Regions from separate parts of the Cupriavidus sp. GW822-FHT02D05 genome, predicted to be linked through region 1. Evidence: predicted binding sites of a transcription regulator. Region 1 holds the regulator's gene; each other region holds the start of a gene.

Region 1 (5,763 bases):
GCGCAGATCAGCGCGGTCTCGAGGACGATCTTCGCCTCTTGGGTATTCATGTTGATTGCGTGCAGCCTGTCTTTGCACCTGCGCCCCGGTTGATCCCGGGCGCACTGGAGATTGCGGGTTCAGCGGTAGGGATTGCCACCGCCATCTGGCCGCGCAGCCAACCGCATGCTTGATGCATGCCAGCCGTGCGCCTTCTTTTATTGCATCGGGTGCCGGACCTGACCGGCAGGAGATCGCCCGGCCACCGGCATTATCTGCCAGTCGACGGAGCCCTTGCGTCGCGCCTTCCCCCTGATGTGGCGGACCTGTCCGGCGCGGCGTTTATCATCGAACGCGCCGGGTGCAAGAAAATACGGATATCGGGCCTGCTGGCCTATTTCACCCCGCCCTGCCGTAGCTGGTCTTTTGAACCGAATCTTTTGAACCGGACGGCGGATGGGGAACGGTCCCTGGCGCTGATGCCTGCCTGGGTGTTCCTGGCATGCATCCCTGAGCAGCGGATGCTACCTGACGATGCCACGATGAAATACGTGCGCGATATCGCTGTTCTTGCGATTGTATGGCATTCCCTGGCAAACCTGCAACCGATTCGCACAGCTACCTCAGCGAAGAAGTGACAGATACACCACGAAGCAGCGCTTCAGAAGACCAGGCAGAATCCATGCGCGGCAAGCGTCTCAGGCAAAAGCAGCGCGCGCGCCACCCCGGCCAAGCCAAAGGCCACCACCGCAAGCCCAGCGCCAGCCCGCAACGCCGGGCGCCGCGAAAGCTGCCTGAGATAGCCGGACAGGCCCGAGATCACCAGCAGGTTCGGCAGGGTGCCCAGGCCAAACACGGCCATCACCAGCGCGCCCGACGGGGCATTGCCGGCCAGCAACGCCATGGCAAGAGCACCGTACACCATGCCGCACGGGACCAGCCCCCAGGCTAGCCCCATGCCGTAGCGGCGCAGCAACCGGCCCTGCCCATACGCCCGGGCCACAGCCGGCAAGCGCGCCCCGACGGCACCAAGGCCGCGCAGCAAGCCACCCGCGCCCCGGGCGGCGAGCCGCTCCAGCCAACCCGTACCCATGGTGCGCCCGCGCAACATCCACAAGCCCGACAGCACCAGCATTACACTGCCGACCCCGAACAGCCAGCGCTGCAGCGGCAGGTACTGCGTCTTCCAGACGCCGGCGCCAAGGGCGCCCAGCAAGCCTCCCAGCACCGCATACATGCTCAGCCGCCCGGCATGCATGACAAGCAGTTCCAGCAACCAATGGCCGGGACGCCGGAGCACCGTGGCAGGCACGCGCGCAACGCCGCCCTGCTCCGCCGCCAGCGCGATCCCGCCGCACATGGCGGCGCAGTGCACGCCGCCCAGCAAAGCCAAGGTAAATACGCTGATAAGCACGCCTATGGTCAACTTCTCCTCCCAATCACACAATCGCAACGTCTGGCGCGGTAAAATGCGGCGAACGCGCCCCCGCAGCTCCAAGAGGCGCTATCAACATGAGGCCTTGCGCCCGCGCACACCAGCGCGCTCGCACAACATGACGACGGGCACGGCAAGCCGCGCTGCACAGATAGCGCACTGCCGCAAGACCCGCGCGCCAGGCCGATGTGGATAGCGCTTCCAACCGACGACTCTCAACGTCAAGCTCTCAACTCAATGCGCCCGCCACATCGCGCTTGACTGACTGCGCTAAACCGACAGGCCCCAATTGCTCACCACCATTCCCATTACCGAGATGTCGCCCCGCTGCTCCACTTGCTCGCTCGGCCAGCTCTGCCTGCCCGTCGGCATGTCGCAGCAGGACCTCGAAAAGATGGATACGCTGGTCCAGGACCGGGTGCGCGTACGCAAGGGCGAAACCCTGTACCGCCTCGGCGATCCTCTCACCGCCGTCTACGCGATCCGCTTCGGCACGCTCAAGACCCACCTGACAATGGAAGACGGCCGCTCGCAGATCACGGGCTTCCACCTTCCCGGCGAAGTCGTCGGCCTCGACGGCCTTGGCGAGATGCAGCATGCGTCGGACGCCACCGCGCTGGAAGATACCGAAGTCTGCGTGGTACGCTTTGGCGATCTCCAGACGCTGTCCAACGTCCTGCCGTCGCTGCAGCATCAGTTCATGCGCCTGATGAGCAAGGAGATCTCGCAGGACCAGGTCATGTTGATCACGCTCGGATCGATGCGCGCCGAGGAGCGGCTTGCCGCTTTCCTGATCAACCTGTCCGAGCGCTTGTCCGCGCGCGGCTATTCGGCCTCCGAGTTCGTGCTGCGCATGAGCCGCGAGGAAATCGGCAGCTACCTGGGGCTCAAGCTCGAAACCGTCAGCCGCCTGTTCTCGCGCTTTGCGGAAGCCGGCCTGATCCAGATCCGCCAGCGCCACGTCAAGCTGGTCGACATGGTGGGGATCAAGCAGATCGTCAACAAGTCCTGCTGACCTGCACGTCGCGCGCCGCCCTCGCCCGCGGCGGCTCGCCGCGATGCCGCGCCTGCTGGCCTGAACCGGCAAGGCGCGCATCGCAATCACTCCAGCTCGTCCGTGTCCGCCAGCCGCGTGGGCATGGTGTACAGCGTCAAGCCGCTCGACAGCGCGCACAGCACCCACGCGATCAGGAAACCCACGGTGTAGACCGCCTCCCGCGATGCCTCGACCGGCTGGCCGAAGAAGCGCAGGTCGCCGGGATCGACCATGGAGAATACCAGCGCGGTCGTCAGCCCGGCGACCAGGAAAGCGGGCCACAGCACCCACATCAGCCAGCGTAGCCTCATGATCACCTCGCTTGCGCCGCGACCGGCGCTGCCTGGCGTGCCGCGCTGCCCGCCTTCTCAACCACCAGGCCGTGGCGCGCCACCCCTTCCTCAATGGGCGGATCCGGATGGGTCATGGCCAGCCAGATCGTGACCCCGCAGGCCACCATGGCCACGAACGGCCCACTCATCAGCAGCCACGGCCATGGCTCCTTCCACCAGGGATTACTTTGCTGCGTCATCTGGCCTCCTCTAGATCTAGATCGCGTATGTTGCGTACGGATTGGTGCAACCAGCGTCCCTGCCGCCTCATAGATTGCGCGGCACGATAAAGCTGGTGCTCTGTCGAATCTCCGCGCCATGGCTCCCCGCGCCCTCGTCGGGCACCGCGGTCACTGTGACCTCGATCTTGTGCGTGCCCTGCGCCGCGGACTCGATCGGCACGCGCACCCGGATGGGAATCAGGCGATTGGACGTGGGCTCCAGGTTGCCGGCAGCGTGATCATATTCCACAGCCAGGCCCTTGAGCTCATCGCTGCCCGCGCTGACGGCGACGCGCATTGGCGCCTCGGTCGTGTTGATCAGCTGCAGCCGGTACACGTTCTCGATCCAGCGCCCTTCCACTTCCCGCCCCAGCGCGCCGCGGTCGCGGATGATATCGACCTTGAGCGGCGTGCGCATGGCCAGCGAGGCCATGAAGCCGGCGACCAGCGCCAGCCAGATCACCGAGTAGATCACCGTGCGCGGCCGCACCAGGCGCTTGCGCGCCACGGTCTCGGAGAGCGCGCTGCGCATGGCGTTCTCGGACGTATAGCGGATCAGCCCGCGCGGGTAAGCCATCTTGTCCATGACCTGGTTGCAGGCGTCGATACAGGCGCCGCAGCCAATGCAGTCGTATTGCAGGCCATCGCGGATATCGATGCCAGTAGGACAGACCTGCACGCAGATGCTGCAATTCACGCACGAGCCCAGCCCGGCGGCCTTGTGGTCCGCCTTGCGCGAGCGGCTGCCGCGCGGCTCGCCGCGGCCCACGTCATAGGTGACCACATAGGTGTCGCGATCCACCATCACGCTCTGGAAGCGCGCATACGGGCACATGTACTTGCAGACCTGCTCGCGCATGAAGCCGGCGTTGCCCCAGGTGGCAAACGAGTAAAACAGCATCCAGAACGTCTGCCACGGACCCAGCGAGAGGCTCAGCACCTGCGCGCCGAGCGTGCGAATGGGCGAGAAATAGCCGACGAAGGTAAAGCCCGTCCATAGCGCGATCACGATCCAGAGCGTGTGCTTGGTGGCCTTCAGGCGCAGCTTGCGCACGCTCCAAGGATCGCCGTCCAGGCGGATGCGGGCAAAGCGGTCGCCTTCCACATGCCGCTCGATCCACATGAAGATCTCGGTGTACACCGTCTGCGGACAAGCGTAGCCGCAAAACAGCCGCCCCGCGATCGCCGTGAAGAGAAACAGCGACACCGCGGAGATCACCAGCAGCACGGCAAGGTAGATCACGTCCTGGGGCCACAGCACCAGGCCAAAGATATAGAACTTGCGCGCGCCGAGATCGAACAACATGGCCTGGCGGCCATTCCACTGCAGCCAGGGCATGCCATAGAAGAACAGCTGGGTCAGGACCACCATCCAGACCCGCCAGCTCGAGAACGCACCCGACACCGAGCGCGGATAGATCTTGCGGCGGACTTCGTACAGGGTCTCGTCCGACGTTTCCGCGTCCGCCGAATCAGGCGTGGGCGCTCGCAGCGGCGCCCACGCGGCCCCGTTCCTTTCAAGCGGCTCCGGTCCGGGGGCGTTCATGGGCGAACACCCCCGCCGCGGTGCGGGCCCGGCTGACAAGCATAAGCGCAGTGGCTCATTGCTTCGCCCCCTCGCCTGCGCCGCCGGTGTTGGACAGGCCCCAGACATAGGCCGTCAACATGCGGATACGCTCTGGCGTGAGGATTTCCTCGTGCGCCGGCATATGGTTGTTGTGGCCCTTCAGGATGGCGTCGACGATGTTCGCCTCCGAGCTGCCGTACAGCCACACGCGGTCCGACAGGTTAGGCGCGCCAAGCGCCTGGTTGCCCTTGCCGGTGGAGCCATGGCAGGCCGCGCAGGTGGACTTGAACGTGCTCTCGCCGCGCGAGGCGCGGATCGGGTCGTAAGACAGGCCGGACAGCGAGCGCACGTATTGCGCCACGTCGCCAGCGAGCTTGCCGTCGATGGTCGAGGCGAACGACGGCATCACGCCGTTGCGGCCCTTGGTAATGGTCTGCGTGATGGTCTCGGGCTCCCCGCCGTACAGCCAGTCGTTATCGGTCAGGTTGGGAAAGCCGCGGCTGCCGCGCGCATCGGAGCCGTGGCATTGCGCGCAGTAGTTGAGAAACAGGCGTTGCCCGATCTCGCGCGCCGCCGGGTCGGCCGCCACCTGCTTGACGTCCATCTGCATGTACTTGCCATAGACCTCGCGCTGCAGTTGTTCGGCCGCCTGGCGGTGCGCCTCCAGCTCAACCCGGCTGGAGGTCTTGAGCACGCCGGCGTAGGATCCCAGGCCGGGGTACAGCACTAGGTAACCCAGGCCAAAGATGCATGCCAGCAGGAACATCCACATCCACCAGCGTGGCAGCGGGTTGTTCAGCTCGCGCAGGTCGCCGTCCCACACGTGGCCGGTGTCCTCGGGCGCACCCACAATCTTGGTGACCTTGCGCTGGGAAAACAGCAGCCACACGCACCAGACGATGCCGACCAGCGCGATGGCGGCAATGTAGTAGCTCCAGAAATCCGTGAAGAAGTCGCTCATGACTCAGTGTTCCTGCTTGGTGTTGTTTGCGCCGCCGGCATGACGCGCGACGCGGTGGCCGGCATCGGGCCTGGCGTCTTGGCGTGCGGCCAGCGGCTCGTCGGGCAAGGCGAACGGCAGCATGGCCGACTCCTGGTTGGCGGCCTTGCGCCCTGACGACCAGGCCCACCAGCAGATGGCAATGAAGGCAGCCATCGAGACCACGGTGGAAAACGCGGTGATCATTGCCATG
Region 2 (5,763 bases), on a different contig from region 1:
GCCTGCTGAATTCCGTGCTGCACGGCAAGGGCGCCATGCAAGCCCGCGCCGGCACCACCGCCGACGACTACTCCGATTACGAACTCGGCCGCGCCGTGGTCTACATGGCCGACGCCGGTGGCGCCAAGTTCCCGGAACCCGCCGCGCCCGCCGCTGCTCCGGCTACGGCTGCCGCTTCGGACGCCACGGTGGCGGCTGCAGCCGCCGCTGCTCCGGCCGCTCCCGCAGCTGCCCCCGCTGCCGCTGCCGCCGCACCGGCTGCTGCAGCTGCCGCGCCGGCTTCCGCCGAAGTAGGCAAGAAGGTCTACGAACAAGTCTGCGCCGCCTGCCACGCAGCCGGTGTTGCCGGTGCGCCGAAGTTCGGCGACAAGGCAGCCTGGGCACCGCGCCTGAAGGAAGGCATGGACGCCGTGCACGCCTTCGCCCTGAAGGGCAAGGGCGTGATGCCGCCGAAGGGCGGCTACGCCGGCCCCGACGCCGACGTGATGGCCGCAGTGGACTACATGGCCAACGCTTCGAAGTAAGCGCAAGCAGCTCTCAACAAAAAAGCCCGCGGCATGCCGCGGGCTTTTTGCTTTCCGGTGTGACTCAAACCACGCGCGAGTAGCGCTTTGGCATCGGCAAAGGCGTACCTACATCAGCGCTCCGGATGGCAGCGGGCTCGGTGCGCCGGGCATCTTCGCGCAGGAAGCCGTCGAACACCATGGCCAGGCGGCGCACCAGCAAACGCCCCAGCGGAGTCACCTCGATGCGGCCAGGCTCACAGCGCACCAGCCCGTCTTCGGCCAGCCGCGCCAGCTCCGCAAGCTCATGCGCGAAGTGCACGGCAAAATCGATGCGGTGGCGCGCTTCGACCGCCGCCATATCCAACACGCCATTGCACATCAGCGCGCCAATCACATCGCGCCGCAAGTGATCTTCGTCGCGCATGGCGAAACCGCGCATCACCGGCAGCACGCCGGCGTCGAGGCCACTGTAGTAGTCATCCAGCGTGCGGGCGTTCTGCACGTAACGGCCCGCCACTGCGCCGATTGACGAAACGCCGAAGCCGAGCTGGTCATGGCCGGCGTGGGTGGAATAGCCCTGGAAGTTGCGCTGCAGCCGGCCCTCGCGCTGGGCCACGGCGAGCGCGTCGTCCGGCAGCGCGAAGTGGTCCATGCCGATGTAGACATAGCCCGCGGCGGTCAGCTGCTCGATCGTGCCGACCAGGATGTCGAGTTTTTCGGCGGCTGCCGGCAGTGCGCTTTCATCGATGCGCCGCTGCGGCTTGAACACGTGCGGCAGGTGCGCGTAGCTGTACACCGAGAGCCGGTCCGGGCGCATCGCCAGTACCTGCTCCACGGTGGTGGCAAAACGCGCCGTGGTCTGGTGCGGCAGGCCGTAGATCAGGTCCATGCTGACCGAGCGGAAACCCAGCCGGCGCGCGGCGTCGACGACCGCCTGCGTCTCGGCCAGCGATTGCACGCGGTGGATGGCGTGCTGGACCTCGGCGTCGAAATCCTGCACGCCCAGGCTGATGCGGTTGAAGCCAAGTTCGGCCAGCAGCGCCATCTGTGCGTCGCCGATGCGGCGCGGGTCGATCTCGATCGAGTGCTCGCCCTCGGGCAGCAGGTGGAAGTGCTGGTGCAGCGCATCCATGACCCGGCGCATCTCGGCGGGATCGAGGAAGGTCGGCGTGCCGCCGCCCCAGTGCGACTGCACCACCTCGCGCCGCGTGCCAAGCTGCTGCGCCACCAGCGCCATCTCGCGCGCCAGGTAGTCCACGTAGCGGGCGCTGCGGCGGTGGTCCTTGGTGATGATCTTGTTGCAGCCGCAGTAGTAGCAGATGTTCTCGCAGAACGGCACGTGCACGTACAGCGAGAGCGGTGCGGCGGCTTTGGCCGTGTTGGCGGCGTGGGTGGCGCTAGCAGCGCAATCGGCCAGCGCCTGCTGGTAGTCCTGCGCGCCGAAGCCGCCGTGGAAGCGGTCCGCCGTCGGGTAGGAGGTGTAGCGCGGGCCGTTGATATCCATGCGGCCCGCCAACGCGCGAAAGTCCGACAAGGCATGCCGGTCCGGCGCTGCCGCGCCCCGTCCCGCCGGCTTGCCGGTGCAGGCGGCGCCGCACTTGCCGGAGCAGGTGCGGGATTGGCTCGGGACGGCAACGGGGACGGGCATTGCGTTGGGGAACTGGGCGGGGGCAGTCGCAGCCATGGGGCGGCCTTTGTCGTGGATTCGATGACCCATCGTAGGGCGCGCCGCCCGCGCCTGCGTTGACCGGGGTCAAGCCGCGGCCCATGACATGCCGCGCGCCACGGCCGGAACATGGCCGGCGTCATGCCAGCGTCACCTGGGCCGTATAGGCTGCGCGGCGCTCTCCCCAATCATGCAATTGCTCTGCACCTGGCCTCGCGGATTCCCATGCACGCTTCTTCCCTGATCGCCAACCCCGCACGACCGCCGCGCCGCCGGGTCCTGGCCGCACTTGGCAGCGCCATGCTGGCGCCTGCCTCCTTGCTGGCGCAGGCGCCGCCGCGCCGCCCGCTGGTGATCGGCCACCTGGTGGACCGGGGCGGCGCCCAGGCCGACCTGGCGCGCGACTACCTGGCGGGGGCCAAAGTGATGTTCGATGCGGCCAACGCCGGCGCGCGCGAGCCGCGCGTGGTGCATGTGGTGCGCGAGGTCGACGCCGATCCGCGCGCAGCCACCGCGCAGGCGCTGTCGCTGGTTGACGGGGAGCGGGCTGAATTGCTGTTCGGCCCCAGCGATGCCCTGCTGCCGGTGCTGGCCGCCTCGCCCGAGCTGGCCCGGCGCGGCGTGCAGATCGTGGCGCCGTTGTCAGGCCTGTCGCTCGCGGCGGATCACGTCTGGTACACGCGGGCCGACTACCGCAGCGAGCTGGATGCGGCCATCCGGCAGTTGCGCAGCTATGGCCTCAAGCAACTGATGCTGGCCGTGGCGCCGGATTTTGCGGCCGGCAGCCTGGCTAGCGGCACGCCGTGGCGGCGCCAGGCCGAGCAGGAGCCGGGACTGCAGGCACTCACGCTGGATGCGGGCAAGGGCAGCGACGCCGGCGCGGTGGCGCAACGCATCGCCGCCGCGCGCCCGGCCGCGGTGATCGTGGCGGGCGATACGCTGGCCTATGGCAACCTCGGCCGCGCGCTGGCGGCGCGGGGCTGGTACGGCTTCCTGGTGGGCTTGTCGGCGGTCAATTCGCTGGCGGCACGCGAGATTCTTGGCGCCGGCTACACCGGCGGCATCGTGTTGACGCAGATCGCCCCCGGGCCGCAGGACCTGACCCTGCGCGTGGTCAAGGAGCACGTGGGCCGGATGAAGCAGTTCCTGGACGAACCCGCCTCGCCGGCCACGCTGGCCGGCTATATCGGCGCGGCCTGGCTGGTGCGCACGGCGCTGGCCGCGCCGCGCGGGGCCACCCCGGCGGACCTGCGGCGCGCGCTGCAGGCCCGCGTCGACGTGGGCGATTTCGTGCTGGATTTCACACACGGCTCGCGCGGCTCGCAGTATGTGCAGCTTGCGGCAATGGGGGGCGGCACGGCACGGTGAGCGGTAGCGCTGGCACCGGGCCGCCCGCGGCTCAGGCGCGCGGCAACACGATGCGCACCCGCAGGCCGCCCTCCGCCCGGTTGGCCAGGCTGAGCTCGCCGCCGTGGCGCGCAACGATATCCGCGGCAATCGACAGGCCCATGCCGACCCCGCCGGTGGCACGGTTGCGCGAGGATTCGAGCCGGTAGAACGGCTCCAGCACGCGCGCCATTTCCTCCGGCGGAATGCCGGGGCCGCTGTCGCACACATCGATCACCACCCGCTCGGGGCTGTCCGCCAGTTCAATGCACGCGCTGCCGCCGTAGCGGTGCGCGTTCTCGACCAGGTTGACCACGGCCCGGCGCAGTTCAGGCGGATAGGCCAGCAGCGGCTCGGCGTCGCCAGACAAGGTGACGTCCTGGCCGACTTCCGTGGCATCGTCCACCACGGCCTGCAGCAAGGCATGCACGTCCACCCGCTGGCGCGGCGCGGCGGCGCCGTCGCGCTCGCGCAGGTAATACAGGGTGGCATCGATCAGACCATTCATCTCCGCCAGGTCCTGGCGCAGGCGATAGCGGACCTGGTTGTCGTCGACGCCTTCGATGCGCAGGCTCATGCGGGTGAGCGGGGTGCGCAGGTCGTGGGACACGGCAGCCAGGAAGCGCGATTGCTGTGCCAGCTGGGTGCGGATGCGCTGCTGCATGTGGTTGAAGGCCTGGGCTGCGGCGCGAGCCTCGGCCGGGCCGCTGTCTTCGTCCAGCGGCGGGGCATGCACGTCCTGGGCCAGCCGGCCGGCGCTGCTGGCCAGGCGCTGGACCGGCCTGGCCAGCAATCGCGCGCCCACCCAGGACGCGGCCACAATGGCGGCGAGCTGGAACAGCTGGCCCAGGCGCGGCGGCCCAAGACCGTGCGTGCGGCGCGGGCGGCGTGGCGGCACTGGGGCCCCGGCTCCGCCTTGGCCGTTGTCCGCGCGCGCCTCGGCATCCGGCGGCGGCGGGAACTCGCCCCGCCGCCCCTCTTCACCCGGGGGCGGGGGTGGCGGCATCTCGTCGCTGGGAACGAAGTTGAACCCGGTATGCCCCGGGCGCGGGAACACGCTCTCGATGACCGTGACGCCGAGCAGGTGCACGGCCAGCATGATCGCGGCCATCACCAGGAACAGCCGGATGAACATGGAGTCGTGGCGGGCCACCCAGCCCGCGCGCTCAGGCTTCGACGGCACCGGTAAAGACATAGCCCTCGCCTCGGACGGTACGGATCAGCGTCGGGTCGCGCGGATCGTCGCGCAGCTTCTGGCGCAGGCGCGAAACCAGCAGGTCGATGCTGCGATCGAAGACGTCGAGATCGCGGCCGCGCGCCTGGTTGATCAGCAGCTCGCGATCCAGCACGCGGTTCGGATGCTCGATGAACGCCAGCAGCAGCCGGAATTCCGCATTGGACAACGGCACCACGGTTTCCTCGCCATCGACCAGCTGGCGCAGCGTGGTGTTCAGGCGCCAGCTGCCGAAGCGCAGTTCATGGCCGCCCGCCGCCGGCGGGCGCTTCACGCCGCCGCCCCGGGCACGGCGCAGCACGGTGTGGATGCGCGCCACCAGCTCGCGCATCTCGAAGGGCTTGGTGACATAGTCGTCGGCGCCGACCTCCAGCCCGACCACGCGGTCGGCCAGCTCGGTGCGCGCGGTGAGCATGATCACCGGCAGGTCGCCGCGCTCGCGGATCTCGCGGCACAGCGTCAGGCCGTTTTCGCCACGCAAAGAGAGGTCGAGCACCACCAGGTCGTAGTCGCGCGTGGCCATGGCGGCGCGCATGGCGGCGCCGCCCTCGGCGCCATCCGCTTCGATGCCAAAGGTGGATAGGTACTCGGCCAGCATGGCGCGGATCTGCGGATCGTCGTCGACGATCAGCAAATGAAGGGGCGAGGCGGGAGAATGGTCCATCGGGTTTCGTCGTGCTTTGCAGCGGTTCGCCGCGTCGTTCGCGGCAGGTTTGTGCGCCGGCATGCCGGTATTGCAGCGGATTTGGGCGGATTGAGGCGGCCCGGCAAGCCGCCGCCGCCAGGGATTCACTCTACCAGCCCGGCGCGGCGGCCTGATAGGCAGGGTGTGGCCGCTTTGTACCGGGCTTGATACAAAGCGGCGCGCCCGGCGGCCCGCTTTGTACGGCATTGCTTCCGCGCGCTGACCAAGCGCTCAAGCAACGGCGGGCGGGCCTTTCTAATATGGCATGTCGTTATCCCGCCGCTTT
Region 3 (5,763 bases), on a different contig from region 1:
GTGGGCTGCACGGCCACCGTGGCGGTTTGCGCGGGCAGTTGCGTGGTGCTGTTGTCCGCCGTCTTGATGGTGGCCACCACCTGGATGGTGGCCGTGCCCACCGCCACACCCGTGATGGTGGCGCTGGCGTTTGCGGCCGGCACCACGGTGGCAATGGCGTTGCTGGACGAAGTCCAGGCAAAGGTGCTGGACGACGTTACGTCCGCTCCCTTGCTGTCCACCACCGAGGCTGACATCGAGATGCTGCGGCCCACCCCGACCTGTCCCGAGGTCATCGTGAGCGTCACCGAGTATTTCACCGGGGTGGTATCCGCCGCGGTGCTCGCGGTGCTGGGCGATGCAGCGCCCGAGCCGCCACCGCCCCCGCCACAGCCCGCCATCAGCAATGCCATGGCGGCGCAGGCCAGCCATGCTGGCCACATCTTGGTGTTGCTCATGATGTCTCCCCGTATGGCGTTAAATCCCGGGCCCCCTGCCGACAAAAGCGGAAGCAGGGCGCCGCTGGCCAGACTCGTTTGGTTGGCGCGACCGGACAGGTAAATGGCGGAATTGGACAGTCACGCGCTTTCTAGGCTAGTCACGATGTGCAAGCTGCTGTACCAGCCAAACGGCTGAGAGTTCGGCGCTTATGTACGCTGACGCACGCCTGGGCTCAGTCACAAGTCCGTGCCGATGGCCAGGCGGAGGTGGCTGGCCAACTGGTTATCCGCAGGGGACCCGCGCACTCGTCCTTGACGCCCGTTCGCGTTCTCGACTATTCTTGCCGGATGCCGACCGCTGAAAAGCGGGCTCGGCATGCATGACAAGTACAAGTGATCGACGCACCTTGGTAATTGGCGTCATCCGCGTCATCCGCACCGCTTCCCACACACCACGCAATGCACCAAGCCACCTGCTTCCACCGCCGCGCCGCCGATGCCTCCCGCATCGCTGCAGCCGTGCGCGTGCCGGCAGCAGGTCGCGCGCTGGGTACCGCCATTGCTCTAGTTGCACCGGCCCTGTCGGCGCCGCGTCTTTCCTCCTCGCTACTGCTAGACCTACTGATCGGTTGCCGGGCCTAGTGCCTAGTGGCAGTTCGGCAGCCTCGCGCCACCCTTTTTCCGCATCGGCTTTCTGACGCCTTCGCTATTGAGCGTTTCAACGCTCTGGCGATCTTGCGTCCTGCTTTTTGCCTTTTACTTTTTGCTTTTTGTCTCTTGCATCTTCCCGCGAGGAAGGAGAACCGTCATGATGTTGCGCAACCCCGCCACCAAATACCGCCCTGCCACTACCGTAGATATCGCCGACCGAACCTGGCCCGCCAAGCGCATCACGCGCGCGCCGGTCTGGATGAGCACGGACCTGCGCGATGGCAACCAGGCCCTGATCGAGCCGATGAACCCGCAGCGCAAGCTCCGCTTCTTCGAGCAACTGGTCAAGATCGGGTTGAAGCAGATCGAAGTGGCGTTCCCCTCGGCCTCGCAGACCGATTTCGATTTCGTACGGATGCTGATCGAGGAAGACCGCATCCCGGACGACGTGACCATCGTGGTGCTGACCCAGGCGCGCGAAGACCTGATACAACGCACCATCGAATCCGTGCGCGGCGCCGCGCGCGCCGTGGTGCACCTCTACAACCCGATCGCCCCCGCGTTTCGCCGCATCGTGTTTGGTGCGAGCCGCGAGGAGGTCAAGGAGATCGCGCTGGCGGGCACCCGCCTGATCAAGGCGCTGACCGACGGCATGCCCGAGACGGCATGGACCTACGAATACTCGCCCGAGACCTTCAGCATGACCGAGCTGGATTTCTCGCTCGAGGTTTGCGATGCGGTATCCGCGATCTGGCAGCCTAGCGCCACGCGCCCGCTCATTCTCAACCTGCCGACCACGGTGGAATGCAGCACACCCAATATCTTCGCCGACCAGGTCGAATGGATGCACCGGCATCTTGCACGGCGCGCAGGCATCGTACTGTCGGTGCACCCGCACAATGACCGTGGCACCGCAGTGGCAGCCGCCGAGCTTGCCGTGATGGCGGGCGCCGATCGCGTGGAAGGCTGCTTGTTTGGCAATGGCGAGCGCACCGGCAATGTCGACCTGGTGACGCTGGCGTTGAATCTCTACACGCAGGGCGTGGACCCCGAGCTCGATTTTTCCGACATCGATGAAGTGCGCCAATGCGTGGAGGATTGCAACCAGCTCCCCGTGCATCCGCGCCACCCGTATGTGGGCGACCTCGTCTTCACGGCCTTCTCCGGCTCGCACCAGGATGCGATTCGCAAGGGCTTCGCGCAGCAGAAGACGGATGCGATCTGGGAGGTGCCATACCTGCCGATCGACCCGGCCGACCTTGGCCGCAGCTACGATGCGGTGATTCGCGTAAACAGCCAGTCCGGCAAGGGCGGCATGGCCTACCTGCTGGAACAGGTGCACGGCATCTATATGCCGCGCCGCCTGCAGATCGAGTTCAGCCGCGCGGTGCAGTCGATGACAGACGAGAGCGGGCTCGAAGCCAGCGCCGATGACTTGTATGGCTTGTTCAAGCGCGAATATCTCGAACATGAGGCGCCGCTGCGCTATATGGGCCATCAGATGGTGTCCGGCAACGACGGCCAGGTGGAGATCGAAGTGGCGTTGCTGCGCGATGGCGAAGCGCTGCGCGCGCGCGGCCGGGGCAACGGCCCGATCGATGCATTCGTCAGCGGCCTCAAAGGCGCGCTGGACATGCCGGTGCGCGTGATGGATTACCACGAGCACGCGCTGTCGTCCGGCGCCAATGCTGCCGCGGCCTGCTATGTGGAAGTGCGGGTAGGAGACTCCGCCACGGGCTTTGGCGCTGGCATCGACGCCAGTATCGTCACGGCATCGCTCAAGGCCGTGGTGTCGGGCGTAAACCGCCACCTGCTTGCGGCCAGCCAAGTGCGGCGCGAGCAAGCCCTGGCCGATTGATGCCGCCCGCGCCCGGACTCAAGGCCTCGGCGCAGAAAAACCGGTGTGCCCCGCCCCCACGGGGCACACCCGGAAAGACGCCCTTGCGGGACGCCCACGACATGCTCGTTGCTTGACTGTGTGCACAGCGTAAGGCGGGTGCAAACTTGCCGCCACGAATATTTGCGCATGTCCTTAGAAGCCCGGCCCGGGATTGGAAATGCGAAAGCGCGCTGCGCGGCTCGTGCGCAAGCAGCCCAGCGCGGGCCGGGACTGTAGCAACGCGGCGACGCATGCGCATGCGCGCGCCACCGATGCCCATCTTCTTGCTTTCGGTCAAGGCTCAACCGGAAACGCTGCGCCAAACTGTGCGTGAAGTTTCCTAAAACACGAGCCAACCATCATGAAGAAGCACCTGCATATCCGTCTGTGCACCACTGCCATTGCCACCCTTGCCGTGCTCGGCGCCGTTGCCGCAACGCCTGCCGCTGCCGCCGATGAAGCGCAGGGCAACTGGATGGTGCGCTTGCGCGGCACCTATCTCGACATGGCCGGCAAGTCCGACCCGATCGGCGGCGTTGGCGCCTCGGACCGCATCACGGTCAACAACAAGTGGATTCCGGAACTCGATGTCACCTACTTCTTCACGCCGCACATCGCCGCCGAGCTGGTGCTGACCGTGCCGCAGAAGCAGAACGTCTACCTGGATGGCAACAAGATCGGCTCCTTCACCCATCTGCCGCCGACGCTGCTGGTGCAGTATCACTTCATTCCCAACGGCACCTTCCGCCCGTATATCGGCGCTGGCCTGAACTTCACGCGCATCTGGGGTGCCGACATTGCCAACAATTCGCTGTCGCTCGACAGCTGGAGCGTGGCGCCGGCCCTGCAGATCGGCATGGACTACAAGCTCACCAAGAACTGGTTCCTCAATGCCGACGTCAAGAAGGTGTGGCTGTCGAGCGATGTGAAGGCGGCCGGTGTGAAGGTCTCGAACGTGAGCCTGGATCCGTGGCTGTTCAGCATGGGTGTGGGCTACCGCTTCTGACGAATCGCGGTACGTCGCTCCACGGCACAACGAACGCGCGGCGGATCCCGCGTCAGGTTCTGGCTTGGCGCGGGATCTGCCGCAATGCGTTGCGACTCAAGCCATAGAAGCGCGCGACCACGGCCATCTCCGAGCCAGCATCCAGCAGCGCTTGCGCTGATTTCCGGCTCCGCAGTATCTGCGGGATGCTGGCGAGGAAAACGCTCGCCACGTCCGGGTCGAAATGCGTGCCGGAACCTGCCGAGACAATCGACAGCGCATCGTCGTCGCTCATGCCGGGACGATAGCAACGCGACTCCGTCATGGCATCGAACGCATCGGCGAGCGCCACGATACGCGCGGCCAGCGGGATCTCCTTGCCGGCCAGGCCGCGTGGATAGCCCGTGCCGTCGAAACGCTCGTGGTGATGGTGCGCGACCTGCGATGCCAGACGCATCAGCACGTCCGCACTGCCCGCGAGGATGTTCGCGCCGATCTCTGCATGCCGCTCGATCACCTGCCGCTCTTCGGGGAGCAGCTTGCCAGGCTTGAGCAGTACGGCATCGGGGATGGCAAGCTTGCCCACGTCGTGCGCCGGCGTAACGAGCCGTATGCGCTCGCAGTGCGCCGCATCCAGCCCCAGCAGATCGGCAAGGCAGGCGGCGATCGTCGCGGTGCGAACGAGATGGCCCGATGCATGCGGGTAACGCAAGCAGCCAGCGAGCGTCAGGCTGGCCAGCGTCATAACCGCATGGGGATTCGTAATCATGGTGCTGAAGCTGGGCGAAGCGCGAGATTCTATGCCTGTCGAGGCATATCGCCAATAGCTGATGGCGAACCGCCTTCGTGGCCACGCACTTCGCCTGCCTCAATCCATGCTGAGACTGGCCTATGCGGTGTTTCCGGAACGGCACAATATGTCAGCCAAGGTCAGGGTGTTCCTTGACTTCCTGGTGGCGCATTTCGAGGGGAAGCCGGCCAAGGCGCGTGGCGGCCCGACCGCGTGGTGAGTGAGGGATGCAAGGCACCGGCGTCCCCGCTCGCACGGGAACGCCGGCAGGAGCCAGCCTACCGAAACGCCGGCTCGTCGAAACTACGCAGCTTTCGCGAGTGCAGTTGCTCGGCACCGCCCTCGCGCAAGATGCGAATCGCCTCCAGCCCGATCGACATATGCTGGCTCACCCGCTGCCGATAAAACGCATTGGCCATGCCGCGCAGCTTGAGTTCGCCATGCAGCGGCTTGTCGGACACGCATAGCAAGGTGCCATACGGCACCCGCAGGCGGAAGCCGTTGGCCGCGACCGTGGCGCTTTCCATGTCGATGGCAATCGCGCGCGACTGGTTGAAGCGGGCGTACAACGCCTTGGACTTGAGCTCCCAGTTGCGGTCGTCCGTGGAGACAACGGTGCCGGTGCGCATGCGGGTCTTCATCTCGTTGCCGGACAAGCCCGTCACACGCACCACGGCCTCTTGCAGCGCGACCTGGATCTCGGCGATAGGCGGCACCGGCACCCAGGGCGGCAGGTCGTGATCGAGCACGTGGTCATCGCGCACATACGCGTGCGCCAGGACGTAGTCGCCGAGTTGTTGCGAGCGGCGCAGGCCGCCGCAGTGGCCAACCATCAGCCAGCAGTGCGGGCGCAGCACGGCAAGGTGGTCGGTCATGGTCTTGGCGTTGGACGGGCCCACGCCGATATTGACCAGCGTGACACCGAGATTGTCCTCGCGCACCAGGTGATAGGCGGGCATCTGCGGCAGCGCGCGCGGGCGCAGCGCGTCGTCGGGCTCGGCCTCGCCGCGCTCTTGCATCACATCGCCGGGTTCGACGA

Evidence for each region. Region 1 encodes FNR, which switches genes on or off when oxygen is low (the NO sensors DNR and NnrR bind a similar motif). Its sites were predicted from a motif close to TTGATNNNNATCAA; they were not measured.
Region 2: a site for FNR is predicted at 2,250-2,263, ahead of hemN (oxygen-independent coproporphyrinogen III oxidase). Genes of this name have one in related genera too.
Region 3: a site for FNR is predicted at 3,234-3,247, ahead of AC1RQK_RS32235 (OmpW/AlkL family protein). Genes of this name have one in related genera too.

The regions. Positions count from the first base shown of each region.
Region 1 is NZ_JBXAOE010000007.1:244,491-250,253, reverse strand. It holds gene scpB (SMC-Scp complex subunit ScpB) at 1-50, opposite strand, end outside; gene AC1RQK_RS12000 (hypothetical protein) at 177-617, shown strand; gene AC1RQK_RS11995 (sulfite exporter TauE/SafE family protein) at 641-1,405, opposite strand; gene fnr (fumarate/nitrate reduction transcriptional regulator Fnr) at 1,704-2,429, shown strand; gene AC1RQK_RS11985 (hypothetical protein) at 2,516-2,761, opposite strand; gene AC1RQK_RS11980 (membrane protein) at 2,764-2,982, opposite strand; gene ccoG (cytochrome c oxidase accessory protein CcoG) at 3,050-4,549, opposite strand; gene ccoP (cytochrome-c oxidase, cbb3-type subunit III) at 4,605-5,531, opposite strand; partial or broken gene AC1RQK_RS11965 (cbb3-type cytochrome oxidase subunit 3) at 5,628-5,762, opposite strand.
Region 2 is NZ_JBXAOE010000018.1:59,115-64,877, reverse strand. It holds gene AC1RQK_RS23455 (c-type cytochrome) at 1-524, shown strand, start outside; gene hemN (oxygen-independent coproporphyrinogen III oxidase) at 589-2,190, opposite strand; gene AC1RQK_RS23445 (ABC transporter substrate-binding protein) at 2,398-3,540, shown strand; gene AC1RQK_RS23440 (ATP-binding protein) at 3,572-4,753, opposite strand; gene AC1RQK_RS23435 (response regulator) at 4,725-5,456, opposite strand.
Region 3 is NZ_JBXAOE010000032.1:27,892-33,654, reverse strand. It holds gene AC1RQK_RS32245 (hypothetical protein) at 1-437, opposite strand, end outside; gene leuA (2-isopropylmalate synthase) at 1,231-2,928, shown strand; gene AC1RQK_RS32235 (OmpW/AlkL family protein) at 3,311-3,955, shown strand; gene AC1RQK_RS32230 (HD-GYP domain-containing protein) at 4,008-4,703, opposite strand; gene AC1RQK_RS32225 (hypothetical protein) at 4,810-4,944, shown strand; gene AC1RQK_RS32220 (AMP nucleosidase) at 5,003-5,763, opposite strand, start outside.